DNA from 3 places in the Streptomyces sp. NPDC031474 genome. Region 1 is predicted to be linked to each of the others. Evidence: riboswitches for the same ligand, from Rfam matches in the RefSeq annotation. Region 1 holds a riboswitch; each other region holds the start of a gene.
The links. A riboswitch is a leader RNA that binds a small molecule or an ion and turns the genes downstream of it on or off. The one in region 1 is predicted to bind cyclic di-AMP.
Positions count from the first base shown of each region.

Region 1 (9,989 bases):
AGCCGGTCTATCTCGTCGGCGACGAACTGCGCCTCGTCGTGCTCGGTGTCGGCGACGTAGCCGGTGATGCGCGCGCCCGCGCCCGCGTTGGTCCACAGGTTCTTGGGGCGGCGGGCCTCGTTGCGCTCGATGACCGCGTTGGCGGCGGACAGGATCGTCTGCGTGGAGCGGTAGTTCTGCTCCAGCAGGATCGTCGTCGCGTCCGCGTAGTCCTCCTCGAACTGGAGGATGTTGCGGATCGTCGCGCCCCGGAAGGCGTAGATCGACTGGTCGGCGTCACCGACGACGCAGAGCTCGGCGGGCGGCACGTCGTACTCGTTCGGGGGCACGTCGACAGGGTGCTCAGAGGTGCCGACCAGCTCCCTGACCAGGGCGTACTGGGCGTGGTTGGTGTCCTGGTACTCGTCGACGAGGACGTGACGGAAGCGGCGGCGGTAGTGCTCGGCGACGTCCGGGAAGGCACGCAGCAGGTTGACCGTCGTCATGATCAGGTCGTCGAAGTCGAGGGCGTTCGCCTCGCGCAGCCGCGACTGGTACATGGCGTAGGCCTGGGCGAGGGTCTTCTCGAAGCCGTCGGCGGCCTGGGCGGCGAAGTCCTCCTCGTCGATCAGCTCGTTCTTGAGGTTGCTGATCTTGGCACTGAAGGACTTGGGCGGGTAGCGCTTGGGGTCGAGGTCCAGGTCGCGGCAGACCAGGGCCATCAGGCGCTTGGAGTCGGCGGCGTCGTAGATCGAGAACGACGACGTGAAGCCGAGCTTCTTGCTCTCCCGGCGCAGGATGCGCACGCACGCGCTGTGGAACGTCATCACCCACATCGCGTTCGCGCGCGGGCCGACGAGCTGCTCGACGCGCTCCTTCATCTCGCCCGCGGCCTTGTTGGTGAAGGTGATCGCGAGGATCTGCCCCGGGTGCACGTTGCGCTCGGCCAGCAGGTGGGCGATGCGGTGGGTGAGCACGCGCGTCTTGCCGGAGCCGGCGCCGGCCACGATGAGCAGCGGGGTGCCGGCGTGGACGACCGCCGCGCGCTGGTTGTCGTTCAGCCCCTCCAGGAGCGCCGCCGCGTCCAGCGCCGGGCGCGGGGCGCCGCCGCGGTAGTAGGCATCCCGGTCCGGAGGCACGTCGAACTTCCCGCCGAACAGATCGTCCGGAACCGACTCCGGTCCGTGATCGTCCTCGGGCGGCGGCGGGGGCTCCTCCTCGTGGGCACGGGGGCCCTGGAGGTCCGCCAGGAAGCTGTCGTCAAAGAGGCTGCTCATCGCTCTCCGAGTCTAGGGGGCGCCACTGACAACCGGCCGCCCTCCCGGAAACATCTCCCCCACCCACCCTCCGGCAGTCGGCCGTCACGATCCGCGACCGACGTGCTCGAAGCACGAGATCACAGCCCGAGGTCACGGAAATGTATCGGGCATATCACCCATCAACCTTCACACGGGCCACACGAGTTGGCTACCGTGCCGGACAGGCCGTACGAACCCCACCGGCGAACCCCGCCGGGCCGCGCGGCCTCCGCCGAGTCCGACGCGCCCGCTCGCGCCAGCCGGAGCCGGGGACCCACCGAAACCCTGGGGTGAATCGGCCCAACTCCCTCTCGGGGAGGCGGCCGTAGGGCAACCCTTCCGATGATCTACCCGCCCGAACCCGACAGCTAACCCGGTAGGCGGAGCACTGGAAGGAGTCGCCTCCCTTGGCGTCGCAGCACCGCAAGCCGCGCTCCGCGGGCCCGCGCGTGGCCGGCATCCGCACGCCCGCCCTCGCCACCGCCGCCCTGACGTCCGTGGCCCTGCTCTCCCAGACGGCGAACGCCGCCCCGCCGGACGACGGCAAGCCAAGCCTGGAGGAGGTCGAGAAGAAGGTCGACGACCTCTATCGCCAGGCGGAGTCGGCGACCGAGAAGTACAACGCCGCCAAGGAGAAGACGACCAAGCAGCGCAAGCAGGTCGACGGCCTCCTGGACGACGTCGCGCAGCGCACCCAGAAGCTCAACGAGGCGCGGCAGGAGCTGGGTTCCTATGCCGCGGCCCAGTACCGCACCGGCGCCTCCGCGCCCGACACGGCGACCTTCCTGCTCTCGGACACCCCGCAGGACTACTTCGACCAGAAACAGCTGATGAGCCGGCTGACCGACCGCGAGAAGGGTGCGGTCGACGACTTCGTCACCGAGCAGTCGGCGACGATGCAGAAGCGCCGGGAGGCCGCGGAGAGCCTCGCGTCGCTCACCGACACGCAGAGCGACCTGAAAACCGCCAAGGCCACCGTCCAGAAGAAGCTCGGCGACGCCCGCGAACTGCTGTCCCGGCTGACGGCCCAGGAGAAGGCCCGCCTCGCGGCGATCGAGAAGCAGAAGCAGGAGGAGGCCGCGCGCCAGGCGGCGGAACTCGCCCGCCGGCAGGCGGCGGAGCAGGCCGCAGCGCAGCAGGAGAGCGGCACGGGCTCGTCGAGCACGGGGTCCGGTTCCAGCTCCACCTCCACGTCCACCGCGGACTCCACGTACGCCACCAAGGCCGAGAAGGCGCTCGCCTTCGCCCGCGCGCAGATCGGCAAGCCGTACGTCTGGGGCGCCACGGGCCCCGACTCCTACGACTGCTCCGGCCTCACCCAGGCCGCCTGGAAGGCCGCCGGCGTCACCCTCCCGCGCACCACCTACGACCAGGTGAACGCCGGCACCACCGTCTCCCTCGCCGACGCCCGGCCCGGCGACCTGGTCTTCTTCTACGACGACGTCAGCCACGTCGGCGTCTACATAGGCAACGGCATGATGATCCACGCCCCGAAGCCCGGCGCCTACGTCCGCGAGGAGTCGATCTACTACGCCGGCGAGTCGATCATCCACAGCGTGGTACGCCCGGCTTGAGCACAGACGTGCGCGCGTAGGCCAGCCGCTTCCGGTGGGCCACGCGCGCGTGGCCTGCGTGGCGGCCACGCGCGCGTGAGCGTCGCGGCGGGCGCACGCGCGCGTGGGGTTCGTTCGCGAAGGCGGAGGCGGGAGCGGGCAGTGGGCTTCGCCGCCGGCGGGGGTGGGGGCCGGCCGCGCTGAGCGGCCGCGTGACACGACTTGCGCCTGCACGGGCCCTGGACACCCCGCGCTCACAGCCTCCCGGCGCGCCCCTCCCCCGCGCCTGCACCCGCGCGTATTTCTGGTCGCCCGCGCGCGTGCCCCGCTCATGGGGTGTGTCGTGCTCCCTAGCATCAGGCGCATGCCCGGCTCCTCGGCTCGTCCCTCGCCCGCGCCCTCTCCCGGCTCCGCTCTCCGCCTCTGGTGGACGCGGAGGCCGCCGGCGGCCGGGTCCGCGGTGATGGCGACCGGGATCGTGTCGGTCGGCCTGCACCTCACGGGATACGACGTGCTGTCCCGCGTCACTCTGGCGATGGCGGGCGTCGCGTGGGCGGCGCTGGCGGCGGACTTCGTCGTCCGCCTGCTGCGGGCGCCCGAGCGGTGGCTGGCCGAGGCGGGCACGCCAGGGGCGCTGACCGCCGTGGCGGCGACGACCGTGCTCGGCACCGGCCTCTGCGCGCTCGGCCGGCGGACCCCCGCCGAGGCGCTGCTGGCGCTGGCGGCGGTGCTGTGGCCCGTGCTGTTCGTGACCGTCGTACGGCGGTGGAGGCGGGGCATGCCCGGGACGGTGTTCCTGGGCTGCGTGGCCACCCAGGGTCTCGCCGTGCTCGGAGCGGCCCTCGCCGCGGCGGAGTCCGCGGCCTGGCTCGCGCACACCGCGCTCGTGCTGTTCGGGCTCGGGATCGTGCTCTACTGCGTCGCCCTGGCCCTGTTCGACCTGCGCCAGGTGGCCGAGGGCCATGGGGACCAGTGGATCGCGGGCGGCGCCCTCGCCATCTCGGCGCTCGCCGGGGCGAAACTCCTCGCGGCCGACGACGGGGACCTGTACCTGTGGAACGGCGACGACACCGGTGTCCTGCGCACGGTGACCGTCGCACTCCTGGTGCTCGACCTGGCCTGGTGCGCCGTCCTGCTGATCGCCGAGGTCGCATGGCCCCGGCCGCGCTACGACGTGCGCCGCTGGGCGACGGCGTTCCCGCTGGGGATGACAGCGGCGGCGACCCTGTCCGTGGCCGCCGCCGTCGACGTCCCGGCGCTCAAGGGACCGGGGGAGGTGCTGCTGTGGGCGGCGGTGGCGGCGTGGCTGGTCGTCGCCGCTCTGGCACTCGCCGCAGCCCGCGCCTTGGTCAGGTCCAGAGCACCGCGATGAAGACGTTTGCCACGGTCAGCGCTCCGACCAGGCCGAACAGCGGCTTCTCCACCTTCTCGTCGTCCCGCTTCACATAGACGAGGCCGAGGATCACGATCAGCAGGGCCAGCTTCACACCGATCTTGATGTTGTTGATGTGCTGGTCGTCGGCCTGGTTGAGGCCGACCAGGATCACGCCGGTGACCAGCATCGTCGCCGCGCCGTGCAGCATCGCGGGAACGAACCGTGCCGTGCCCTGGCCCATCGCCTTCATCTGTGTGAGGAAGCCGCCCAGGAGCGCGGCGATGCCGATGATGTGCAGGCCGACGAAAAGATGGATGAGTACGTCCATGAAGCCGGATGCTAATCAGCCGCCCTCTCGCCGCCCGACACCGGCCCTCCCTACGGCATGTGCATATATGCGCTCCATAGCACCCGCCGCTCCGAAGATGTCCTGGAATCACCGCTTCGGTCAGCGCTCCGCGCGAACCTGACGTACCCGGTCCGCATTGTCGGTCACATACGGTCACCCGGCAGTCCGCTCACGTCACTTCCGTACTTCGCGTTACCGACCCGACATCAACCGGCCTAGCGTCCTCCCCCAGGTGACCGGCTCCCCACCGCCGCCCGGGCCAGGGGCGGCAGTCGGCCACCACCGCCGAGGAGTCCGGCGGCGTCCCGCTCCCCCGTGCGGGTCGTCGCCGGACGCGTCAGCCGCTCCCCTCGAGGCCGCCCGTCCGCTCCCCCACGGCGGTCACCCGGTAGGCGTGGGAGGACGGACGAGGCGGTCGTACGAAAGGACGTGCAGTCCCAGTGGCAGCGCACCGCAAGCCCCGACAGCGCTCGCTCGGCGGCCAGACGGCCCGTACGGCGTTCACCCTCGCCCTCGCGGGCGCGGCGACGGCGACGGCCTTCGACGGGACCGGACAGGCCGAGCCGAACCTGACATCGGCCCAGGTCAAGGCGAAGGTGGCCAAGCTGTACCAGGAGGCGGAGGAAGCCACCGAGAAGTACAACGGCACGCAGGAGAAGGCGAAATCGGCCGAGCAGCGGCTGGCGACCCTGCGCGACGAGGCGGCGCGCAAGGAGGAGAAGCTCAACTCGGCGCGGGAGGCGCTGGGTTCGATGGCGGCGGCGCAGTACCGCAGCAGCGGACTGGACCCTGCCGTGCAGCTGGCGCTCTCCGACGACCCCGACCGGTATCTGGACGGCGCCGCCTTCGTCGAACGGGCCGGCGACCGCCAGTCCGCCGCCGTCGCCGGGGTCCGTAGACAGCTGCGGGAGATCGAGCAGTTGCGCGGCGCCGCGCGCGTCGAACTGACCTCGCTCAGGGCGCGTCAGGCCGAGCTGAGGACGCAGAGGAAAACGATCACCGGCAAGCTGGACGCGGCACGCCGCCTGCTGTCCCAGCTGACGGCGGCGCAGCGCTCCCGGATCGGTGAGGATGCCGGCGGCACTGCCACGGCCGACCGCGCCTCACGCGCCTCGACGACCGGACGCGCCGGCCTCCAGGCGCCCGGCTCCGCCACCGACACCGCTGACGCCCCCAACTCTCGTGCCGCAGCGGCCGTTTCCTACGCCTACTCCAAGCTCGGCAGCCCCTATGTGTGGGGCGCGACCGGGCCGAACGCCTTCGACTGCTCGGGCCTCGTCCTGGCTTCGTACCGCTCCGCCGGTGTCTCCCTCCCCCGCACGACCTACGCCCAGATCGGTGCCGGGCAGCGGATCTCCCGCTCCGAACTCCTCCCGGGCGACCTGGTGTTCTTCTACTCCGGCATCACACACGTCGGCCTCTACATCGGCAACGGCCAGATGATCCACGCCCCGAACCCTTCGGCCCCGGTGCGCGTCGCGCCGATCGACGAGATGCCGTTCGCGGGCGCTACACGAGTGGTGTGAGGCCCCCGGTCCTCAGCCGTGACCGTCCCCTCGGCGACGCCGCGTCCGTCACACCAGCCGCCGCGCCGTGGCCCACCGGGTCAGTTCGTGACGGTTGGACAGCTGGAGCTTGCGCAGCACCGCCGAGACGTGCGACTCGACCGTCTTGACGGAGATGAACAGCTGCTTGGCGATCTCCTTGTAGGCGTAACCACGGGCGATGAGCCGCAGGACCTCGCGCTCACGCTGGGTGAGACGGTCCATGTCCTCGTCGACCGGCGGCGCGTCCGTCGAGGCGAACGCGTCGAGGACGAACCCGGCGAGCCGCGGCGAGAACACGGCGTCGCCCTCCTGCACCCGGAAGATGGAGTCGACCAGGTCGGTCCCGGTGATCGTCTTGGTGACATAGCCTCGGGCGCCGCCACGGATCACCCCGATCACGTCCTCCGCCGCGTCCGACACCGACAGGGCGAGGAAGCGCACCGGCTGCTCGGCGTCGGCCATCAACGGGGCACAGCGGCGCAGCACTTCCACCCCGCCGCCGCCCGGCAGGTGGACGTCGAGCAGGACCACCTCGGGCCGGGTCGCGGTGATGACGGTGACCGCCTGGTCGACGTCCGCCGCCTCACCGACGACCTCGACGCCGGTCTGCTCGGTCTGGCCGATCTCGGCCTGTACGCCCGTACGGAACATGCGGTGGTCGTCGACCAGGACCACGCGCACGTGGCGCCCGCCCGTGCCGTCGCCGGAGGCCTTCGCCGGCGCGGCCGACTCCGCTGCCCCCGCCGCTCCCGCCGTGCCGTTCGTCTCGGTCGGATCGCTCTCGGTCGGATCGCTCATGACGTCTTCTCCGCCCTCTCCATCTCCAGCTCGACCTCCGTGCCGCCGCCCGGGACCGCCCGCAGCCGCGCCGTGCCGCCGTTGCGCTCCATGCGGCCGATGATCGATTCTCTAACGCCCATGCGGTCGGCGGGTATCGAGTCGAGGTCGAAGCCGGGTCCGCGGTCACGGACGGACACGAAGACCGTCCGGCCCTCGACCTCGGCGTAGACCTGCACGGCGCCGCCCTCGCCACCGTACTTGGCCGCGTTCACCATCGCCTCGCGCGCGGCCTGCATCTGTGCACCGACGCGGTCGTCGAGAGGGCAGTCGCCGACGACCACGACCTCTATGGGGACACCGTGCTTGTCCTCGACCTCCGCTGCGTTGCGCCGCACCGCGTCGGCGACCGTGGTCGGCTCGTCGGCCTCCTCCTTGCCGGTGCCCTCGGGTTTGTAGAGCCAGGTGCGCAGATCGCGCTCCTGGGCGCGGGCGAGCCGGCGCACCTCCCCGGCGTTCTCAGCGTTGCGCTGGATCAGGGTCAGGGTGTGCAGCACCGAGTCGTGGACGTGGGCGGCGACCTCCGCGCGTTCCTGAGCGCGGATGCGCATCAGGCGTTCCTCGGAGAGGTCCTGCGTCATACGGACCAGGTAGGGACCGGCGAGGAGCGTGATGCCGACGATCACGGCGAGCGCCGCCTGCAGAACGGAGCCGAGGTGGGCGGCGGAGCCCTGCAGCACGAACGTGCCGGAGACGCCGGCGGTGACCAGCAGGACACCGGCGCCCGCACGCAGAAGCGTGAGGGTACGGCGTCTGCGACCGACCTCCACCCAGCGCGCCCGGCGCGCGTTGTCCGCCTGACGCCAGACGAGGGCGACGCCCGCGCCGACGAGGACGGCGGGCAGGAGGTAGGCCTTGGCGCCGTTGCCCAGATTCACGTTGCCCACGAAGACCATGGCGACGACGACCATGAGGAGCAGGGCGACGATCTGCCCCTTGTCCGGCTTGCGGGCGACGAGTCTGCGACGGCCGTCGGGCGCCGTCTCGGTGGCGACGAACGCCGGCGGTTTCTGATCGCCGACACCGCCTATCCCGAGCGGCACGAAGAACCAGAAAGCCGCGTAGAGCAGGGCGCCGAGGCCGTCCGCCATGAACAGGCCGACGAAGACGAGCCGCACCCACACCACGGGCAGCCCGAGGTGCCCGGCGAGCCCTCGCGCCACGCCACCCAGCCAGCGTCCGTCACTGCTGCGGTAGAGCTTGCGCGGGGGCCGCGGTTCGACGAGTGGCGCTGCTGCGGCTTCCGGCATGCCAACGATGGTCACACGGGGGCCGGGGCCAGGCATCAGGGTTCGCCCCCGAGACGCCCCTGATCTTCGAGGCCCGCGCAGGTCGAACACCTCCCCTGCCCCGGATCAGGGCCGATATCAGGGTCCGACCAGGGTCATTCCGACTGCCGCGGGGGCGGTCGGCCCGCCACCATGGAGTCATGACAGATCACCAGCACGCCGCGGACGCCGTGCCCGACGGGGGCACCGCGCCCGACGCGGCCGCCCCGTCCCCCGGCGCCCCGGGCGCCGCGGGTGAGAAGCCTCGCGCGCACGGGCGGGCGGGCGCGCACGGAAAGCAGGGAGATCGCGAAGGACACGGCCCGTCCGGGGAAACGGAAGCCAGGACGGAGTCCGGGACAGAGTCCAGGACGTCGGCCGAGGCGGCTGCCGAGGCCGCGACAGCCGCCGGGGCGCGGACCGGTGCGACGGGCGGGGCAGCGGCCGAAGCGGCGGCCGGCGCGGGAGCCGTCGGTGTTCCGCCCAGATTCCGTCGGGACCGGGAGCACAAGGTCCTCGCCGGGGTGTGCGCGGGCCTCGGGCGGCACTGCGACATGGACCCGGTGATCTTCCGCATCACACTCGCCGTGCTCTCCGCGACCGGCGGCATCGGCCTCATCTTCTACGGCTTCGCCTGGCTCTTCGTCCCCTACTCCGACGACGGGCAGAACGAGGTGCGCAAGCTCCTGACCGGCCGCGTCGACGGCCAAGCCCTCGCGGCCGTGCTGTTCGCGCTGGTCGGCTGCGGGGTGTTCCTGTCGATGCTGAACAACGGCAGTGTGCTGACCTTCGCCGTCGTCGTCTCCCTGCTCCTCGCGGGTGCCGGGTACTGGTCGCGGAACCGGGAGTCCTCCGACACCGACCCGCTCTCCGCCCAGGCCGTCGCCGACGCACCGCCGGAGGCCCAGGCGCCACCGGCCCCCACCGGCTACCCGTCCTGGTGGCGCGACCCCATAGTCAAGGACGGCACGCACGACGGCGGCACGGGCTATCTGTGGGGCCCGTGGGACGCCCGCGGCCGGGACATCACGACCGCCATCAACGTCGACCTGATCGGCCACACGCGCCGCCCCGAGGGCATACCCACCCGGCGCGAGCCGTACCCCGGGCCACGCGGGCCGCGCTGGATCGGCGGCTGGCTCTTCCTGCTGGCCGTGCTCGCGGGCGGCCTCGTCACCCGGCTCACCTGGGACGATCACCCGCTCGGCACCAGCCTTCAGGCCGGCCTGGCGGCGGCGCTCATCGTGCTCGGCGTGGGCATCGCGGTCAGCTCGTTCCTGGGGCGGACGGGGGCGGGATCGGTGTTCCTGGCGATCGTCACGGCGGGCCTGCTGGCCGGCACGGCCGTCATACCGAAGGACATCAGCACGCGCTGGACCGACATGACGTGGCAGCCGACGGCGGTGGCGGACGTCAGGACGGCCTACGACCTCGGCTCCGGTGAAGGCACGCTTGACCTGTCCCGGCTGGAACTGGTCAAGGGGCAGACGGTGAGCACCAACGCCGAGGTGGGCGCGGGCCGGCTGCGGGTGATCGTGCCGCGGGACGTGACCGTGAAGGTGAGGATCGACGTGGGGCTGGGAGACATCCAGCTTCCGGGTGACGACGAGAAGGACGTGGACGTGCAGCCGGGCAAGCACAAGGAGGTGATCCTGTCGCCGCTCTCGGGCAAGGCGGACGCCGGGACGATCGACCTCGACCTCCAGGTCGGAGTCGGACAGGCGGAGGTGGCCCGTGCTGCGTCATGAGTTCCGGCCCGGCAGGCTGGTCGCCGGCGCCTTCT
Region 1 covers NZ_JBVIJX010000022.1:142,558-152,546, forward strand. The annotation lists gene pcrA (DNA helicase PcrA) at 1-1,256, opposite strand, end outside; cyclic di-AMP (ydaO/yuaA leader) riboswitch at 1,512-1,677, shown strand; gene ACZ5SK_RS38805 (C40 family peptidase) at 1,685-2,851, shown strand; gene ACZ5SK_RS38810 (tellurite resistance/C4-dicarboxylate transporter family protein) at 3,195-4,202, shown strand; gene ACZ5SK_RS38815 (hypothetical protein) at 4,180-4,533, opposite strand; gene ACZ5SK_RS38820 (C40 family peptidase) at 4,995-6,080, shown strand; gene ACZ5SK_RS38825 (LuxR C-terminal-related transcriptional regulator) at 6,129-6,899, opposite strand; gene ACZ5SK_RS38830 (ATP-binding protein) at 6,896-8,224, opposite strand; gene ACZ5SK_RS38835 (PspC domain-containing protein) at 8,368-9,954, shown strand; gene ACZ5SK_RS38840 (hypothetical protein) at 9,941-9,989, shown strand, end outside.

Region 2 (9,989 bases), on a different contig from region 1:
GCGGGGGCGTCCACCGGCCGGCCCGCGAGTAGACGTCCTTCACGGACAGCTCGACCGTGTGCGGGCCCCGCCCGGTCGCCGTGATCGCGAGATCGGCGCGGTCGACGGCGTACAGCTTCTTCGGGCCTCCGTCGACCGACACGTACACCTGTGCGGGCACGGTGACCGACGAGACGTCGAACAGGGCGTGGACAGCGCCGCCCGCGAACCGGAACCGCAGCCGGGAACCGGAGTTGACGGTGATCGCGGCCTCGCCGGTACGGCCCCAGTGCCCCTCGTAGACGAGTCGCCGGTCATCGGGACGGACGCGGTCCGTGCCGCCGGACGCGGCCGAGGCGGACGGTGCGACGCCGGCCAGGAGCGCCACGGCCGCCGCAGTGCTCAGGAACCGGTTGAGGACGATGCGTCGGTCGGCGCCGGACACGGGACCTCCGAAGAACGATAGAAAGCGCTTGCTCCCTGACGGAGATCACTGTGGCCCCACCCTGGCCCGTCTGTCGAGGGGGACGAAAAGGGCTGCCACACGACCGCAACGAAACGATCATGAACACGCAAGGCACGGTCGGCGGGCCCGGCACGCGCACACACCGAAGGCCGGACCCGGGGATCGGGGTCCGGCCTTCGGCTGCGTGTCAGGCGTGTCAGGCGGGTGGCGCGCCAGGCGTGGTCAGGCGTGCGGTCGTCGGCGGGGTCAGCCGACGGCGACACCGTGCGAGCGGAGGTAGGCGACCGGGTCCACGTCCGAGCCATAGTCCGGCGTGGTACGGATCTCGAAGTGCAGGTGCGGGCCGGTCACGTTGCCGGTCGCACCGGACAGGCCGATCTGCTGGCCCTCGGTCACGGTCTGGCCGGCCGAGACGGAGAGCTGCGAGAGGTGACCGTACTGGGCGTAGTAGCCGTCGGCGAGCTTGATGACGACCTGGTTGCCGTACGCGCCGCCCCAGCCCGCGGAGACGACGGTGCCGGCGCCCACGGCCTTGAGGGAGGTGCCGGTCGGGACGACGAAGTCGACGCCGGTGTGGTAGCCGCTGGACCACATGCTGCCGGCCACGTGGTAACCGGTTCCGATGGTCGCGCCGGCCACGGGCAGGGTGTAACCGCTGGAAGTGCTGGTGGTCTTCTCGACGGCCTGGGTGGCCGCCTTCGTCGAGGCGGCCGAAGAGGACGAAGCCGACGACGACTTGGTGCTGCCGGTCGTGGCCTTCTTGCCGATCGACAGCTTCAGGCCGGGGTGGATCAGCGACGGGTCGCCGCCGATGGCCGCACGGTTGTCCTGGTACAGCTTCTGCCAGCCGCCGCCGACGTTCTGCTCGTCGGCGATCTTCGAGAGGTAGTCGCCGGACCGCACGATGTAGGTCCGGGCGCCCGTGGCGGCGGCCTTCTTCTGCGCCACCGGAACGGACTGCACGGCCTTTTCCGAAACAGACTGCGAGGCGGAGGACTGGGAAGCCGACTGCACGGGGGCGGCGTGGGCGCCGGTGGCGCCTATGAGCGGAAGGGCGAGCGCGGCGCCGCCGGTTCCGGCGACGGCGAGGGAACGGGTGAAGCGCTGGGACTTGGGACGGCGGTGTTTACCCTTCGCGGGCATGACGAATTCCTCTCCGGCGCCTGCGAGGTGAGCTGTCGGGTGCGGACTGGAGATGTCCGGCCGCGCCGAGGCGCGGCTTTACCCCAAGCCTGTTCCGGGACCGGAACAGGCGGTTCTACCTGTGGGTCCCCCGCTCCTGCCGGGTACGGGTGAGTGTGCGGACACCGGGCGGCGGCAGGATTAGGCGTCCGTCCGGATTGGTGTGGAACGTAAGCGACCAGGACACACAGGGACAAGCAGAGGTTGCACGGACAACGCATTTCTCTTGATCCGCTGTGGGAATTCCCGGTCACGCTCCGTCAATCAATAGGCCCGCTTTTCGTCAAACCCCCTAGAAAGGCATGCAAATTACGTGAGCATGACGCGCGACATACGGTCACGAATATGACGCTGCTCACGTGGGACTTCCCCAGGTTTCCTTATTCCACAGCGAGTTGGAATTAAGGCTCCAATTCGGACAGAACACTCAGATGTGACGCAGTCGGATAACCGTCGCATCAAGGTCGCCCCGCAGTCCGGTCCGCAGCCCGTGGTGCAGCAGCACGGCCCCTCGGTGCACTTCACCCGTTTCACGGCATTCGTACGACGCCGTCGGGTCGAGCCCGCGCAGCCGCAGCGCCGGAACGGGCTCGCCGAACCGCTGCGCCTGAAGCCAGGCGAGGACGACCGCCTCGTCGCCGCGCACGTACTGGACGGCACTCAGGCCGCCGGCCGGGGGCCGCAGCCGGTAGAGGTCCCCGTGCTGCACGAGAGGCCGGATCTCCTTGTAGAGGCTCACCCACTCCCGCGCCTCGGCCAGCTCCTCCTCGCCCCATTCGGAGAGGTCCCCGCCGACCCCGAGCACCCCGGCCATGGCGCTGACGAACCGGAAGCGCAGCGAGCTGACCCGGCCGTTGAGCTGGGCGTTCGGGCTGTCCGTGACCCAGGCGGCCATGACCCTGGCGGGGTGGATCTGACTGAAACCGTGCTGGATGTCGAGCCGGTCGAGGGGGTCGGTGTTGTCGGAGGTCCACACCTGGTCGGTGCGGCTCATGATCCCGAGGTCGATGCGTCCGCCGCCGCCCGAGCAGGACTCGAAGGCGACGCCCGGGTGGGCGGCCCGCAGCCGGTCCAGCAGGGCGTAGAGGGCCCGCACATGGTCCACCCAGAGGCGCTGCGGGTAGGGATCGTCCGGCCAGCCGGCGTCGGTGAAGCAGCGGTTGAAGTCCCACTTCACATAGTCGACGGGGGCACTGGACAGGAGGGCGTCGAGCTGCCCCCAGAGGTACTCCTGGACGTCCTCGCGCGCGAGGTTCAGTACGAGCTGATTACGGAACTCCGTCCGCTTTCGCCCCGTTTGGAACTGCACCCAGTCGGGGTGCGCCCGGTACAGCTCGCTGTCGGGGTTGACCATCTCGGGCTCGACCCAGATGCCGAACTGCATACCGAGGGCGTGCACATAGTCGGCGAGCGGCTTGAGCCCGTTCGGGAAGCGGTCGGGGTTGGGCCGCCAGTCGCCGAGCCCGGCGTGGTCGCCGGTGCGCGCCCCGAACCAGCCGTCGTCGACGACGAACAGCTCGACGCCGATCGCCGCGGCGCGCCGGGCGAGGGTCGCCTGCTGTTCCTCGGAGATGTCGAAGTAGGTGGCCTCCCATGAGTTGAACAGCACGGGCCGGTCCCCTTCGGCGTCCGGGATCACGTGCGCCCGCTGGTAGGCGTGCCAGGTGCGGCTCGCGCCGCCGAACCCGGCGTCGCTCCACAGACCGGCGAAGACGGGCGTGGTGAAGGACTCCCCCGTCGCAAGGCGCAGCAGGCCCGAGTCGTCGTAGCCGGCGCCGCCGGTGATCTGCACGCGCGCGTCGGGGAGTTGGGCGACGGCGATCCGCCAGGAGCCGGACCAGCCGAGGGCACAGCCGTAGACCTCGCCGCGTTCCTCGGTCGCGTCGGTGTCCAGGGCGACCCAGGGCAGATGCTGGTGCCCCGTGTGGCCGCGGCGGCTGCCAATGACCTTCTCACCGTAGGTGAGGGGGGAGACGGTGAGCCGGGACTCCGCGGCCCAGCGGCCGTGCAGCTGCGACAGCCGCCAGCCCTCGCGCTCGGGCAGGGTCCAGGCGGCGGAGTCGGCGCGCAGCAGTTCCAGCGGCCGTTCGCCCTCGTTGCGCAGGGTCGTCCAGCGTTCGACGACGTCCCCTCGCATCCGGTAGTGCAGGGTGACGGCGAGCCCGCCGTCCCGGAAGTGCAGCCGCAGGCCGTCGTCGTCGGCCTCGTACGCCTCGAAGGTCCACTCGGTGCCGCGCCGCTCGTCGGTGCGCACGGACAGGGCGGGCCGGACGAAGCGGGGGCCGCCCTCGACCGGGTACTCCTCGCGGCCGTCGAGCGGGGCCTCGAAGGACGCCCCGCGCTCCGACGGCGGCAGCGCGGCGAGTGCCTCGGCGTCCGCGAGCGCGATGCCCGGGCCCCAGTGCAGGTGGATCAGCTCGTCGGCCTCGGTGAGGTGGAGGGCGTAGCTGCTCGTGGGCCCCGAAAGGAGCCAGGTACGGCCGTTGTCGGCGATCTCGGGCATCAAACCCCCACTAATTCGAACAGGTGCGATCAAGCACCAACATCATCGAATGCGGTCGGCCCACCCGGCAACTTCGCCCGGGCAATCCTGTGGACAACTCCTCACCTGGGCGGACGTCCGGTTCGCCGGCCTGTGGACAACCCGTTGCCCCGGGAACCCATGTCGTATGGTCGGGAAGGTGTCCCGTCGGCCACCGGAGCCGCGCCGACGGTGACCGACAGGGAGGGAGCCCCAGTGACGCAGCAGATCCCGTCGACCGAGCCCGAGCTGGCCGGCGTGCGCAACTTCCGGGACGTGGGCGGCCTGCCGACCGTCGACGGCCGACGGGTGCGCCACGGCGTGCTGTTCCGCAGCGGCCACCTCGCTCACGCCACCGACGAGGACGCCGCGTTCCTGTCCGGCCTGGGCCTGCACACGATCTTCGACTTCCGCAACGCGGCGGACCAGAAGCTGGAGGGCCCGGACGTCGACCTGCCGGGCGTGCTCAATGTGAACCTGCCGCTGTCGGACCCGGCGGACGGCTCCGAGTTCTGGAAGATGGTGCGCGACGGCCAGATCGACCAGCTGCGCGAGATACTCGGCGACGGCAAGGCCGCGGGCCGGATGATCGCTTCCTACCGCACGATCGTCAAGGAGCGGACGGCGGAGCACTCACGGGTGCTGCACTCGCTCGCCGAGGACAGCGTCCCGGCCCTGATGCACTGCGCGGCGGGCAAGGACCGCGCGGGTCTGTCCATCGCGGTGACGCTGCTCGCCCTGGGCGTGGAGCGCGAGGCGATCCTCGCCGACTACCTGGAGTCCAACGCCAAGCACCGCCGCTACAAGGTGCGCCGCAGCGCCACCTCCGCCGAGGCCTACTCCCCCGAGGTCATGGAGCTGCTCAGCCCCCTGTTCGACGCCCGCGCGGAGTACCTCACGGCGGCGTTCGAGACCATCGAGGAGACCTGGGGCAGCGTCGACGCCTATCTGGAGCAGGGCCTCGGCCTCTCCCCCGAGACCCGCGAGCGGCTGCGCGAGCGGCTCCTCGACTGACAGCCGCTCCGGCACCGACCCCGCGGGGCCCTACTGGCTGGCCCCCACCTCGAACAGCAGCCAGAGGAAGCCCGCGAAGAGGTGCCCCACGGCGATGTAGATGATCAGCCGGATCCACAGGGTGCGGGGGAACTTCTCCTCGAAGTCGCTCATGGCGTCTCTCCGGTCTCTGAAGGGGTCGGGCCCAGGCACAGCGTGGCCGTGGGGCTCTGCAGCAGGGTGTGGACGAAGAGGAGCTCGACCCCGTCGGCGTCCTGCGCGGCGATGCGGTGCGGGGTCAGCGAGTCGAAGTGCGCGCTGTCACCGGGCCCGAGCAGGTCCGTGGTGTCCCCGAGGCGCAGCCGCAGCCGGCCCCGCAGGACGTGCAGCCACTCCTCCCCGGGGTGCACCCGCACGATGTCGCCCTGGGAGCCGTACGGGACGTGGACGCGCAGGGCCTGCATCCCGCGCCCGGAGGCGCCGGCCTGCCAGTACGTCCAGCCGCCCGCGCGGGTGGGCTCCATGCCGGTGGCGCGCACGACGGCGTCCCGGTCGGCGACCGTCTCGCCGAGCAGTTCCGAGACCGTCGTACCGTAGATGCGGGCGAGCGCGAGCAGCATCGGCAGCGAGGGCTGGCGCAGGCCGGTCTCCAGACGGGAGAGGTGCCCCGGCGACAGTCCGGCGGCCCGGGCCGCGGCCTCCAGGGTGAGGGCGGTCCGGCGGCGCAGGGCGCGCAGCTGGGGGGCGACGGCGGGAAGAGCCTCGGCGTGTTCCGCCGAGGGCTCGGACTCGGGCGAGCTCATGCCTCCATTTCACGCCCGGCTTGCCTCTGGGGCAAATTTCTTGCCCCAGAGGCAAAATTCCCGCGTGGAACGGTTCAGCGGTTGGCCACCGCCTGCTTCACCAGGGTCTTGCTGAAGTCCCACATCAGACCGCCGCCGCTGTGCGCGTCGTCCATCACGGCGGTGAAGGCGTCGACGAACCGGTCCACCTCCCGCTCGCCGATGATCAACGGCGGGATCAGCTTGATCACCTCCAGGTGGTCCCCGGAGACCTGGGTGAGGATCCGGTGCCGCTGCAACAGCGGGACGACCACCATCTGCGCGAACAGTCCCTTGCGGGCCGCCTGGAGCATGGTCCAGCGGCTGCGCAGCTTCAGCGACCTGGGCTTGCCGAACTCGATGCCGATCATCAGGCCCCGGCCGCGGACGTCGGCCAGCAGCTCGTACTTGTCGACCAGGGCGGCGAGCCGGGACCTCAGCGAATCGCCCGTCGCGCGGGCGTTCGCGACGATCTGGTCGTTCTCCATGACGGACAGCACCGCGAGCCCGGCCGCCATGGCCTGTGCGTTGGAGCCGAAGCTCGCCGAGTGCACCAACACCCGGTCCATCGACGAGTAGACCTTCTTGAAGATCCAGTCCTTGCCGAGGGTGGCGCCCACCGGGACATACCCGCCGGACAGCGCCTTGGCCACGCACACCAGGTCCGGCTCCACGCCCTCCTCGTGCTGGTGGGCGTAGAAGTCGCCGGTCCGGCCGAGGCCCGTCTGCACCTCGTCGGCGATGAGCAGCGCCTTGTGCTGGTGCAGCAGCTCCTGGGCGGCCCGGAGATAGCCGGGCGGCGTCTCGTGCACCCCCTTGCCCTGGATCGGCTCGACGATCAGGGCGGCGACGTCGCCCTTGTTCAACTCCCGTGCCAGCGCGTCGAGATCGCCGAACGGGACGGCCGTGTCGGGCAGCAGGGGCGCGAACCCGTCCCGGAAGCCGTCCTCGCCGTTCACCGACAGCGAGCCCGTGGTGAGTCCGTGGAAGGCGTGGTCGCAGTACAGGACCCGCGGTCTGCCGGTCGCGTACCGGGCGAACTTCAGCGCGGTCTCCACCGCCTCGGTGCCGCTGTTGCCGAAGAACACCCGGTCCAGGTGCGGGCTGTGCGCGAGCAGCTTCTCGGCCAGCAGTCCGGGCAGCGGCTGGCAGTCGAAGCGGGTGAGGTCGGCGAGCTGGGCGTCCAGGACGTCGTGCAGCGCCTTGCGGACGACGGGGTGGTGACGGCCCAGGCCCATCACGCCGAACCCGGCGAGCATGTCCAGGTAGTCGTTCCCGTCCGCGTCCCAGAAGTACGCGCCCTCGCCGCGCTCGTAGACCTTGTCGAAGCCGATGGTGTGCAGCATGCGCGGCAGTTGGTGGTTGAGGTACCTGCCGTGCAGCTCGTAGCGCTCGGCTCCGCGCTCGGCCAGGAGGGCGCCGAGGTCGAACTCGGTGGTCATTCAGCTTTCTCCTTGACTGCGCCGGCGAGCGGACCGTCGGCGGACCTGACGTCCCGGACGGCCAGGCTCGCGCCGATCCGTCCGGCGACCTCGACGGGGGTGAGGCCGATGTCGGCGAGCACCTCACCGCGCTTGGCGTGCGCGAGGAACTGCTCCGGGATCCCGAACCGCCGTACGGGCACGTCGACTTCGGCGTCGCCGAGGGCCAGCGCCACCGCCGAACCGACGCCGGCGGCACGGCTGTTGTCCTCGACGACGGCCACCAGGCGGTGTTCGGCGGCGAGGCCGGGCAGCGCCGGGTCGACGGGTTTGACCCAACGCGGGTCGACGACGGTGCTGTTGACGCCCCGGGCCGCCAACAGCTCGGCGGCCTGCAGACACACCGGCGCCATGACGCCGACGGCCACGAGGAGCACCTCGGGGCGTTCGCCCCGGTGCAGCACGTCCATGCCGCCCACCCGGCCGACCGCGGGGATCTCGGGGCCGACCGACTCCTTCGGGAAGCGGACCAGTGTCGGCGCGTCGTCCACGGCGACCGCCTCCCGCAACTGCGCGCGCAGTTGCTCGGCGTCGCGCGGGGCCGCGATGCGCAGTCCCGGGACGACCTGGAGCACGGACATGTCCCACATGCCGTTGTGGGAGGCGCCGTCGACGCCGGTGACCCCGGCCCGGTCCAGCACGAACGTCACCCCGCAGCGGTGCAGTGCCACGTCCATCAGCAGCTGGTCGAAGGCCCGGTTGAGGAACGTGGCGTAGACGGCGACGACCGGGTGCAGGCCCCCGGTCGCCAGGCCGGCCGCGCTCACGGCCGCGTGCTGCTCGGCTATGCCGACGTCCCACACCCGCTCCGGGAAGCGCTCGGCGAACCGGCCGAGCCCCACCGGGTGCAGCATGGCCGCCGTGATCGCCACGACGTCGTCCCGTTCCTCGCCGATCGCGACGATCTCGTCGCCGAACACGGATGTCCAGGACGGCCCGCTGGAGGGGCTGAGCGGTGCGCAGGTCAGCGGGTCCATCACGCCTACGGTGTGGAAGTGGTCCTCCTCGTGCGCCAGCGCGGGCTCGTAGCCCCGCCCCTTCTCGGTGAGGCAGTGCACCAGCACCGGCCCGTGGAAGCGCTTGGCCCGGCGCAGCGCGGACTCGACGGCCTTGATGTCGTGCCCGTCGATCGGGCCGACGTACTTCAGACCGAGGTCCTCGAACATGCCCTGGGGCGCGAAGGCGTCCTTGAAGCCCTTCTTCGCGCCGTGCAGCGACTCGTAGACCGTGTGACCGACCACCGGGGTGCGCAGCAGGACGTCCTTCCCCCAGGCCAGCATCTTCTCGTAGCCGTCGGTCGTGCGCAGGGTCGCCAGATGGTTGGCGAGCCCGCCGATGGTCGGCGCGTAGGAGCGTTCGTTGTCGTTGACGACGATGATCAGCGGCCGGTCCTTGGCGGCGGCGATGTTGTTCAGCGCCTCCCAGGCCATGCCGCCGGTGAGCGCGCCGTCGCCGATGACCGCGACGACATGCCCCTTCTCGCCCTGCACCTGACGGGCCTTGGCCAGCCCGTCGGCCCAGCCGAGCGCGGTCGAGGCGTGAGAGTTCTCGATGACGTCGTGCTCGGACTCCTCACGGGAGGGATAGCCGGACAGGCCGCCCTTGCCGCGCAGCTTGGAGAAGTCCTGACGCCCTGTCAGAAGCTTGTGGACGTAGCTCTGGTGGCCGGTGTCCCACAGGATGCGGTCGACCGGCGACTCGAAGACCCGGTGCAGGGCGATGCTCAGCTCCACCACGCCCAGGTTGGGCCCGAGGTGTCCGCCGGTCCTGGCGACCGCGTGCACCAGGAACTCCCTTATCTCTTCGGATAGTTCACCGAGTTCCGCCTCGGACAGCGCCTTCAGGTCGCGTGGTTGCCGGATGTTCTCCAGGATCGTCACGTCGGGCCCCCTTCGGTCCGTGCTGTTCAACTCACGGTGACGGCCGGCTCCCCCGACACGCCGTCCTGTTCCATCTGCTCGGCGATCTTCATCGCCTCCTCGATGAGGGTCTGAACGATCTTCGACTCGGGCACGGTCTTGATGACCCGCCCCTTCACGAAGATCTGCCCCTTGCCGTTGCCGGAGGCGACGCCGAGGTCGGCCTCGCGGGCCTCGCCGGGGCCGTTGACCACACAGCCCATGACGGCGACGCGCAAGGGGACCTCCATGCCCGTGAGCCCCGCCGTGACCTCCTCGGCCAGCTTGTACACGTCGACCTGGGCGCGGCCGCAGGACGGGCAGGAGACGATCTCCAGCCGCCGCTGCCTGAGGTTCAGGGACTCCAGGATCTGGATGCCGACCTTGACCTCCTCGGCCGGCGGCGCGCTCAGCGACACCCGGATCGTGTCGCCGATGCCCTGCGACAGCAGCGCGCCGAAGGCCACCGCCGACTTGATCGTGCCCTGAAAGGCGGGGCCGGCCTCGGTGACGCCGAGGTGGAGGGGGTAGTCGCACTGGGCGGCGAGCTGCCGGTAGGCCTCGATCATCACGACCGGGTCGTTGTGCTTGACCGAGATCTTGATGTCCCGGAAGTCGTGCTCCTCGAAGAGGGACGCCTCCCACAGC
Region 2 covers NZ_JBVIJX010000010.1:378,490-388,478, reverse strand. The annotation lists gene ACZ5SK_RS23210 (GDSL-type esterase/lipase family protein) at 1-424, opposite strand, end outside; gene ACZ5SK_RS23205 (M23 family metallopeptidase) at 692-1,588, opposite strand; cyclic di-AMP (ydaO/yuaA leader) riboswitch at 1,593-1,750, opposite strand; gene ACZ5SK_RS23200 (alpha-galactosidase) at 2,055-4,130, opposite strand; gene ACZ5SK_RS23195 (tyrosine-protein phosphatase) at 4,365-5,162, shown strand; gene ACZ5SK_RS23190 (DUF6126 family protein) at 5,193-5,315, opposite strand; gene ACZ5SK_RS23185 (helix-turn-helix domain-containing protein) at 5,312-5,944, opposite strand; gene ACZ5SK_RS23180 (aspartate aminotransferase family protein) at 6,019-7,404, opposite strand; gene dxs (1-deoxy-D-xylulose-5-phosphate synthase) at 7,401-9,323, opposite strand; gene ispG (flavodoxin-dependent (E)-4-hydroxy-3-methylbut-2-enyl-diphosphate synthase) at 9,350-9,989, opposite strand, start outside.
Region 2: it holds a riboswitch for cyclic di-AMP, as region 1 does, so the genes downstream of both, ACZ5SK_RS23205 (M23 family metallopeptidase) here and ACZ5SK_RS38805 (C40 family peptidase) in region 1, are expected to answer to the same signal.

Region 3 (9,989 bases), on a different contig from region 1:
CGGGGCTGGAGAAGGGCGGCGGCCAGGCCCAGGCGCTGCTTCATGCCGAGCGAGTACGCCTTCGCCTTCTTGCCGGCGGCGGCCGTCAGCCCGACCCGCTCCAGCGTCGCCGTGACCCGCGTACGCCGGGTGCGCGGGTCGGCGGTCGGGTCGGCGGCGTCGTAGCGGAGCAGGTTGTCGCGGCCGGAGAGGAAGCCGTAGAGGGCGGGGCCCTCGATGAGCGCCCCGACGTGGGGCAGAACGGCGCGGGCGGCCCGCGGCATGGGTTGCCCCAGGACGCGGGCCGAGCCGGCCGTGGGCTCGATGAGCCCCATCAGCATGCGGATGGTGGTGGTCTTGCCGGAGCCGTTGGGACCGAGGAAGCCGAAGACGCTGCCCGCCGGGACGGTCAGATCGAGACCGTCGACGGCGAGCTGTCCACCGCGGTAGCGCTTGGTGAGGGCGCGGGTGTGGATGACGGCGTCGCCGTCGCCGTCGCTCGCGACACCACCCGGTGCACGACCCGCGGCATCACCCGTGGACTGCGTCATCGGCTCCCCTCACACCCCGCCCAGGTCGCTGCCTACTTCGCCGCGTTCGCCGCCTTCACCAGGGCGTCCTTGGTGACCGCGCCGACGTAGACCTTGCCGTCGTCCGTCATCAGGGCGTTGATCAGGCGAGTGGAGAAGACCGTGCCGGAGCCGAACTTACCGCTCACCTTGTCGCCGAAGGAGCCGAGGAAGCCGCCGAGGGCGCCGCCGGCCTCGGAGCCCGAGGGCATTCCCTGGCCGCCGGTGTCGAAGGTCGCGACGGAGGTCCAGCCCTCACCGAGGACGTTGAGACCGGCGGGGCCGCCGAGGTCCTTGGCGAGGTCGTCGTCGGACTTGCCGGAGTGCCCCGGAGCCGTCCGCGTCGCGCCCTTGTCGCCCCACTTGCCCCCGACGTCGCCCTTCTCGGCCTTGTCGCCCTCGGTGACCTTCGCGCCCTTGGGGGTCGTGAAGTCGAAGGTGGAGGCGGCCGGCTTGGCGAAGGTGACCTGGGTGAAGCCCGCGTCCACGACGGCGGCGCCGCCGCTCGCCGGCGTCAGCGTGAACTTCAGCGGCAGGCCCGTCTTCGCGTCCACGGCCACGCTGATCGCGCCCACCGTGGAACCGGACTGCTTCGGCTTGACCAGCAGCTTGTAGGCGTCGCGCCCGGCGACCTGGACGGTGCCGTCGACCGTCACGGACGTCGTGTCGTCGACCGCCTTCAGGGCGTCCTCGGTGAGATCCTTCGGCGTGGCCGGAACAGGGGCGTCCGCCTTGCCGGAGCTCTCGTCGACGGTGGAGTGGTAGACCTCGTTGGAGGCGCTGTCGTACCCCCACACGTCCTTGCCGTTGTGGATGACGCTGTATTCGGCGGCCTTTTCCAGCAGCGAGAGCTTCTGCCGGTCCGGGCCGTCGGCGGCGACGCGCAGGGTGTGCGTGCCGGACGCGAGTTCGGTGAGCTTGGTGGACGGGTCCGCGGACGAACCGTCACCACCCTGCTGGGCGGCCCCGGAAAGCAGACCGCTCTCCAGCCCGCCGAGGTCGGGCAGCCCGAGATCGGTGGTGATCTTCACCGTGCCGGACAGCTGCTGGACGTCCGAAGCGGCGATCTTGTCGAGGAGTTGCTGTGCGGTGATCTTCGGCAGGTCGGGGTCGCCGGAGTCGGCGAGAGCCGGGACCAGCCCGATCGTCGCCGCGGCGACACCGATCACGGTGACCGGGACGACGTACCGTACGGCCTTGCGCCGGCCGGCGCGCAGGTCGTCGGCCTCTCCGCTGTTCGGCTCCCCGCCGGTCAGGGTGTCGTCGGATGCCTTCGGTGCCATGTGTGCCTTACCTCCGTCGTCGGCGGCGGCTGGTCATCTCACGCTGAACGCCCCACCCAAGCCGCCATTCTCACCCGAATCGGTGAGGAGTGGTGTTTTCTCGTAGTCCCCATCTGACCAAATCGCCCACCCGAAAACGTCAACCCGAGGGCCCAACTCCGCGTACGCCTGCGGTATGACACGAAAGCAGGGAAAAGCCAACCGACCCGTAGGGGTCCCCCAGAGAGACGACGCCTTCCCCTAGGGACACAGGGGGTTGGAGGGTGCAGGCGAGGGAGGGGCGCGGGGGTCGCAGTGAGGGCGAGTGATGTGGAGGGTGCGGGGCGAAGGGTGGGGGGTGCGGGGCGAGGGGTGTGGGGTGTGGGGGACGCGGGGCCTGAGGGGTCCCGGACCGGAGCGGGGCGCTGCACCTGAGAGCGTGCCGGGCCGACGGCGATCGCCGGACCTGCGCGGAGTTGCGGACCGAAGCGGGGTGCGGCACCTGAGAGGGGGGCCGAGGTGAGGGGACGTGGGACCGGAGGGGTCCCGGACCGGAGCGGGGGCGAGGGGTGTGGGGGCCGCGGTGAGGGGGACGCGGGGCCAGACGGGTGCCGGACCGAAGCGGGGCGCTGCACCTGAGAGCGTGCCGGGCCGACGGCGATCGCCGGACCGGAGCGGGGTCCCGGGCCGGAGGGGGTCCGGGCCGGAGCGGGGTGCCGGACCTGCGCGGGGTGCCGGGCCGGAGGGGGGTCCGGGCCGGAGTGGGGTCCGGGCCGGAGGGGGGTCCGGGCCGGAGTGGGGTCCGGGCCGGAGTGGGGTCCGGGCCGGAGTGGGGTGTCGGGGCGGAGGGGTTAGCCGGCTCGGTGGACCACTGCGTCGCAGAGTTCCATCAGCGCCGCCTTCGCGCCGCACTCCCGCAGTGGCGCGAGCGCGGATCGCGCGTCCTTCGCGTACCGCACGGTGTCCCGGCGGGCCTGTTCCAGCGCCGGGTGTACGCGGAGCGCCTCCAGGGCCTCGGCGAGCCGGGCGTCGTCGCTCAGGTCGGAGTCCAGCAGCTCGCACAGCGCGATGTCCTCGGGCAGCGACAGACGCGCCGCCCGCTCCCGCAGCCGCAGCACGGGCAGCGTGGGAACGCCCTCGCGAAGATCCGTCCCCGGCGTCTTGCCCGACTCGTGCGAGTCGGACGCGATGTCCAGGACGTCGTCGGCCAGCTGGAAGGCGACGCCCAGCCGCTCGCCGTACTGCGTGAGCACGTCGACGACCGTCTCGTCGGCGCCCGACATCATCGCCCCGAACCGGCAGGCCACCGCGACCAGCGAGCCCGTCTTGCCGCCGAGCACGTCGAGGTAGTGCTCGACCGGGTCCCGTCCGTCGGTGGGACCGGCCGTCTCCAGGATCTGCCCGGTGACCAGCCGCTCGAACGCCTCCGCCTGCACCCGCACCGCCTCCGGTCCGAGGTCGGCCAGGATGTGGGAGGCGCGCGCGAAGAGGAAGTCACCCGTGAGGACGGCGACGGAGTTCCCCCAGCGGGCGTTCGCGCTGGGCACCCCGCGGCGCACGGCGGCCTCGTCCATCACGTCGTCGTGGTACAGCGTGGCCAGGTGGGTCAGCTCCACGACCACGGCCGACGGCACGATGCCCGGCGCGTACGGGTCCCCGAACTGCGACGCGAGCACCACGAGCAGCGGCCGGAACCGCTTCCCGCCCGCCCGCACGAGATGCTGGGCGGCCTCCGTGATGAACGGAACCTCACTCTTGGTGGCCTCGAGCAAGCCTTCCTCGACAGCCGCCAATCCGGCCTGGACATCGGCTTCCAGAGCCTGGTCCCGCACGCTCAGCCCGAACGGCCCGACGACGGTCACGAGGGGTCTCCTGTCTGCTGGTGTCTACTGGCGATTACGCGGTTTGTCGATAGGTCTCTGCCATCACTCAAGTCAGCGTATCCGGTCACGTTTCGATCACCGATAGCCCCCACGGTTACAGGCCAGGTGGTATCGACTCACGCCCGATATGTTCCTGATTCAAATATATGAACAGATATTTATAGAGTTAGCCCGAAGTGAGGACTTCCGCCCGGCGGCGCCATCGACGCCGGAGTCGCCGACCTCCACCCTCTCCCCACCGCCACCGACTTGGGATTAATGCCCGATTCGCCGCACTTGTGGACGCTGGTGACTTGACTCACTCCCCCCGCCGAACCCGCCCGATCCCGTCCGATCCACCCATTCACGGATTCTCCACACCTCCAAGCAAGTTGAGGCTTTGCACTCACAAAGGATCAAGCACCCCATAGGCCACAGACCAAGGTCAATAGGGGTGATCTGTGAATCCGCTACTTGTTTCGGACATGTGCTCTCGCATACGTTCCCGGCCTGTCGGGCGGAACGCCGAATCCTGCCGCCGCCCGTACACCCACCTAAAACGCACGGCAGGAGCGGGGGAACCAGGTAAGTCGCCGGGCCGGATGTTTCAGACATATCGGTACGGCTCGGGGTGAAGTCGCGCCCGTCAGGACGCGACCGGGCAACTCCCGCCCGAACCCGACAGCTCACCTCGCAGGCGCCGGAGAGGAAATTCGTCATGCCCGCTGCCGCTCAGCCGCGCCGCACCCGTCGTAACCGTCTCGTCCGCACGCTCACCGTCGCCGCCACCGGCGCCGCCGTGCTCGCCCTTCCGCTCCTCGGCGCGACCGGCGCCTCCGCGGCGACCCCGACCGTCGCCACCGCCACCAGCCTCGGGTATTCCAACAACCTCGACGGCTGGATCCGTGCCTCCCTCCACGTCATGGCCCAGCACGGGATCCCCGGGACGTACAACGGCATCTACCGCAACGTCATCCGCGAGTCCTCCGGCAACCCCTACGCCATCAACCTCTGGGACTCCAACGCGGCCGCGGGCATCCCGTCCAAGGGCCTGCTCCAGGTCATCGACCCGACCTTCCGCGCCTACCACGTCGCCGGCACCTCCTGGGACTCCTACGACCCGGTAGCCAACATCACCGCCGCCTGCAACTACGCGGCCGCCCGGTACGGCTCGATCGACAACGTGTTCGGCGCGTACTGACGGATCCCCGTAGAACCCCCAGCCCAGGGGTCTACGGGCCCTACAGGCCCGGGTCCATGGGTCCGCGGACCTTACGGGAACAGTCTTTCGAGGACGACGGCCACGCCGTCGTCCTCGTTCGACGTCGTCACCTCGTCGGCCACCGCCTTGAGTTCGGGGTGGGCGTTGGCCATCGCGACCCCGCGCGCGGCCCAGTCGAACATCGGGATGTCGTTGGGCATGTCCCCGAAGGCGACGGTGTCCTCGGGCCGCAGACCCAGGTGTTCGGCGGCCAGGGCCAGGCCCGTCGCCTTGGTGATCCCGCAGGGCTGGAGCTCGACCGTGCCGGGCCCCGACATGGTGACCGTGGCGAGCGAGCCGACCGCCGCGCGGGCCGTCGCCGCCAACTCGTCGTCGGACAGGGTGGGATGGCGCAGCAGTACCTTGCTGATCGGCTCGCACCACAGATCGTCGCGCCGGTCGACACGCAGGGCGGGCAGCGTCGGGTGCGGCATCCGGTAGCCCGGCTCGATGAGCGTCAGCCCGTCCACGCCGTCCTGGTCGACGGCCGCGTACAGCTGCCCCACCTCCGCCTCGATCTTGCCGAGCGCGGTCTCGGCCAGCTCCCGGTCCAGGGTGACCGACCACAGCAGACGGTCCGCGCCGGCGTCGTACACCTGCGCGCCCTGTCCGCACACCGCGAGCCCCCTGCTGTGCAGCCGGTCGAGCAGGGGGCGTACGCGGGGCGCGGGGCGTCCTGTGACCACCAGGTGGCGTGCGCCGGCGGCGGCCACCCGCGCGAGCGCGTCGAGGGACCGGTCGGAGAACGTGTCGTCGCCGCGCAGCAGCGTTCCGTCCAGGTCGGTGGCGATGAGGGAGTACGCGGAGTCCGGGGTGCGCTCGGCATATGCGGTGGGTGCGGCCATGATCAGAGAATACGGATGCCGCACCCCCCTGGTTCGACGCGAGCCGGACGACGACCAGGTCCTGTCCGGTTCTGCCAACTCCCCTTTGCCTACTGATGCGGAACTGGCTGAGGACGGGCACAAAGAAACGGCTTTCTGGCGCATCGCCGGGTAGCGGACGGTTAAAGGCCTCTGTACCGGTTGGCAACAAGATGGGACGCTACCTACCGCGACGCCCGGGTGGAGCGGTACCGTCCAGGTGTCCAGGGGGGACTTGATCGGGGGGTCAGGTTGAGCAGTGGGCGCATTCGTGTGCTGAGGCCGGAAGGCCTCGGCGAGGGGGACAGGGAGCGGTGGCGCGCGCTGCGTGCCGCGTCGACGCTTTCGCGAAACCCCTTCATGGAACCGGAGTTCACCGACGCCGTGGGCCTCGTGCGGCCACGCGCGCGCGTGGCGGTGGTGTACGAGGGGCGTGAGCCGGTCGGCTTCCTCCCCCATGAGCGGGGCCGGCTCGGCCAGGGTCAGGCCCTCGCGTACGGCGTCTCGGACGCGCAGGGCGCGGTGCTGGCCCCGGGTCTCGGGCTGAACGCCGCCGAACTGATGCGGGCGTGCTCCCTGTCGAGCTTCGCCTTCGACAACCTGGAGGCGGCACAGGGGCTGTTCGTCCCGCACGCGGCCGAGGAGTACGCCGCCTATGTCATCGACGTCGAAAAGGGTTACGAGACCTACGAGTCCGTACTGCGGTCCCAGTCGCCTAAGTTCCTGAAGACGACGCTCGCCAAGGAGCGCAGGCTCGGCCGTCAGGTCGGGGAACTGCGGTTCGTGTTCGACGAACGCGACCCGGCCGCGCTGCGCACGCTCATGGCGTGGAAGTCGGCGCAGTACCGCAGGACCGGCCGCCGGGACCGGTTCGCGCAGGAGTGGATCACCCGGCTGGTGGGCGCGCTCGCCGCGACGCGCGCGCCGGAGTGCTCCGGCACGCTGTCCGTCCTCTACGCCGGTGAGCGGCCGCTCGCCGCGCACTTCGGACTGCGTTCGTCGACGGTCCTGGCCTGCTGGTTCCCGTCGTACGACCTGGAGTTCGCGAAGTTCTCGCCGGGCCTGGTGCTGCATCTGCGGATGGCGGAGTCGGCTGCCGCCGAGGGCATCGGCCTGCTCGATCTCGGGCGGGGCGCGGCGGAGTACAAGGACTCGTTGAAGACCGGGGAGATGCCCGTGTTCGAGGGCGCGTGGACGCGTCCGGGGGTGGGCGCCGCGCTCCACTGGCTCAGCCGTGAACCGTCGCGCCGCGCACACCACTTCGTACGCAACCGGCCGAGGCTCGCCGCGGCGGCGGCCCGGACCTTGAAGAGCGCGGGCCGCCTGCGCGGCGCGTGACGATCACACGGGGACTGTCACACGGCTCACGAGCACACGGCTGGCGGGCACACGGTTCACGGGCACACGAGTGACGGTCAGAGACAGTCGGGGACCGGCCGGGGTCAGTCGGAGATTGGCGGGGACGATCAGGGATTGCCAGGCGTGGTCAGGGATTGCCAGGCGGGGTCGGAGAGTGCCAGGGGCGGTCGGAGAGCGGTAGGGGCGGTCATGAGACAAGGGGGGGTTCATGTCCCGCGCAAGAGGTGCGCAGCAGGAGATCGTGCGGCTGGAGATCGAGAGGTTCCTCGGCATCCGGCCGGTGCAGATCGCCGAGCTCGAACTGGACGAAGGAGGCACGCTCAGCCCCGGTCCAGGCAGCCCGCCTGTCACCCACGGTCCGGTGTTCGTGCTGGTCAGGCAGGGTGGGCGGCCGGTCGGGACGCTCCTCGGGCAGGTACCGGAGGGCGCCGATCCGAAGGCGGTCATCGTGGACCTGGCCGCCCGTGAGCACATCGCGCCGGGTCCCGCCCGACTGCCCGGCCCGAGGTCCGTCCCGTTCACCAGCGTCGTCATCGCCACCCGCGAACGCGCCGGACTGCTCGCCCACGCCCTCGACTCGCTCCTCGCCCAGGATCACCCGGACTTCGAGATCATCGTCGTCGACAACGCGCCCGTGACGGACGCGACCCGGGACCTGGTGACCCACAAGTACGCCGAGCGCGTGCGGTACGTGACCGAGCCGGCGCCCGGTCTCGCCGTCGCGCACAACAAGGGCGTCGAGGCCGCGCACGGCGAGGTGATCGCCTTCACGGACGACGACGTCGTGGCGGACCCGCGCTGGCTCACGGAACTCACCGCGCCGTTCACCGCCGACCCCCGCCTCGGCTGCGTCACCGGCCTGATTCTCCCGGCCCGGCTGCGCACGCCCGCCCAGGTCCTCCTGGAGAGCCACGGCGGCTTCGCCAAGGGCTTCACGGCCCGCACGTACGACCCGTACGACCCGCCCGCCGACGAGCCGCTGTTCCCCTTCACCGCGGGCCGCTTCGGCTCCGGCGCCGGCATGGCCTTCCGTACGGAGGTGCTGCGGGCGGTCGGCGGCTTCGACCCGGCGACGGGTGCGGGCACGCTCGCGCGGGGCGGCGACGACCTCTACGGGTTCGTCCGTGTCCTCGCCGAGGGCCACCGGCTGCACTACAACCCGCAGGCCCTGGTCTGGCACCGCCACCGGGAGACCTGGCAGGACCTGGAGACCCAGGCCTACGGCTACGGCGCCGGCCTCACCGCCTACCTCACGGCGATCCTCGTCAATCGGCCCGGTCTGCTCCCGGCGTTCCTGGCCCGGCTTCCCCGGGGACTGGCATACGCACGCTCGCTGACGGCGAGTCGCGAGGCGGCGTCCGGGTCGGAAGCGGGGTCGGAAGCGGGGGCTCAATCGGGGGGTCGTTCGGGGAGTCCATCGGGGGCGCGATCGGGGGCGGACGTGCCCGGGAGCCCACCGGGCGCGCCCCGGCGTGCGGGGGGCGCGCCCGGTGGGCATGACGATCGGACGCACGCATGGCCCGGGCGGCTGTCCCGGCTCCAGAGGCGCGGGATGCTCTACGGACCGCTGGGATATCTGCGGGCCCGACGAGCGCTGCGCCGGCGGCTGCAGCAGCAGCAGCGGCAGCGGGGGGCCGCGCGATGACGGCGGCGTCCGCGCACAGAGGCGGCGGCGTCCCGATGCCCGCAGGCGGCAGCATCCCCGTGTTCCTGTACCACGCCGTGATGGAGGATCCGCCCGACTGGATCGCGGAGTTCACCGTGAGCCCGAAACAGTTCGGCGAGCACTTGGACGCCGTCGTCGACAGCGGTCGTACGCCCGTCACGATCAGCGCACTCGCCGACCATCTCGCCGGGCGGGCGCCGCTGCCGTCCCGGCCGGTGCTGCTCACCTTCGACGACGGTTTCGCCGACCTGCCCGGTGCGACCGCCGAGGCGCTGGCCGGGCGCGGGCTGTCCGCCACCGCGTACCTCACCACCGGCGCCATCACGGCGGGCGGGCGCAGTCTGCTGCCGCCCGCCCCGATGATGACGCTGGAGGAGGCAGCCCGGCTGGAGCAGTACGGCATGGAGATCGGCAGCCACACGGTCACCCACGCCCAGCTGGACACCCTCGCGCCCAGCGCGCTCGCGCACGAACTGCGGGCGTCCCGCTCGGCGTTGGAGGACGCCCTCGGTCATCAGGTCCGCCACCTCGCCTATCCGCACGGCTACAACAGCGGCCGGGTGCGGCGGGCGGCCGCCGCCGTGGGCTACGAGACGGCCACCGCCGTGCGGCACGCGCTCAGTTCGGACCGCGACGAGCTCTACCGCATCGCCCGGCTCATCGTGCGTCGCGGCCACACCGTCGCCGACGTCGAGGGCTGGCTGGCGGGTTCCGGCGCCCGAGTGGCCCCGTATCGGGACGGACCGAGGACCGTCGGCTGGCGGTGGTACCGCCGGGGCCGGGCCGTCGTTCGAGGACCCGTTTTCGGGGGCTGAAACGGGGTGACAGGAACCGGCCCGTCCGCCGGAAGGTTCGACGATTTTGGTGTGAAAAGCAGCCGAAATTCCTATAGTTGACCTGGGGGAGGGGAGCCTCAGCGTGCAGCAACATGTGCCTGTACCGACCACCGAGAGCAGCGAGCTACCCACCCTTGTCCGGGCCGCCGGCGGCGAGCGCAGATCCTGGCGGATCCCGCGCCGCCCGCCGGACGCCGCGCTGGTGACCCTGCTGCTCGCCGCGGGGCTGTGGGTGTACGCGCTGCCCCGCATCGGCTTCCGGGAGATGGGCGACTACGGCCTCCTGGACCGTCTCCCGGTTGCCTACTACGCCTCGTTGCTGGTCCTCACCG
Region 3 covers NZ_JBVIJX010000024.1:110,833-120,821, forward strand. The annotation lists gene ACZ5SK_RS40235 (ABC transporter ATP-binding protein) at 1-530, opposite strand, end outside; gene ACZ5SK_RS40240 (LolA family protein) at 563-1,831, opposite strand; gene ACZ5SK_RS40245 (polyprenyl synthetase family protein) at 2,662-3,672, opposite strand; cyclic di-AMP (ydaO/yuaA leader) riboswitch at 4,214-4,387, shown strand; gene ACZ5SK_RS40250 (transglycosylase SLT domain-containing protein) at 4,391-4,873, shown strand; gene ACZ5SK_RS40255 (HAD family hydrolase) at 4,945-5,778, opposite strand; gene ACZ5SK_RS40260 (GNAT family N-acetyltransferase) at 6,070-7,134, shown strand; gene ACZ5SK_RS40265 (glycosyltransferase family 2 protein) at 7,364-8,800, shown strand; gene ACZ5SK_RS40270 (polysaccharide deacetylase family protein) at 8,836-9,636, shown strand; gene ACZ5SK_RS40275 (hypothetical protein) at 9,752-9,989, shown strand, end outside.
Region 3: it holds a riboswitch for cyclic di-AMP, as region 1 does, so the genes downstream of both, ACZ5SK_RS40250 (transglycosylase SLT domain-containing protein) here and ACZ5SK_RS38805 (C40 family peptidase) in region 1, are expected to answer to the same signal.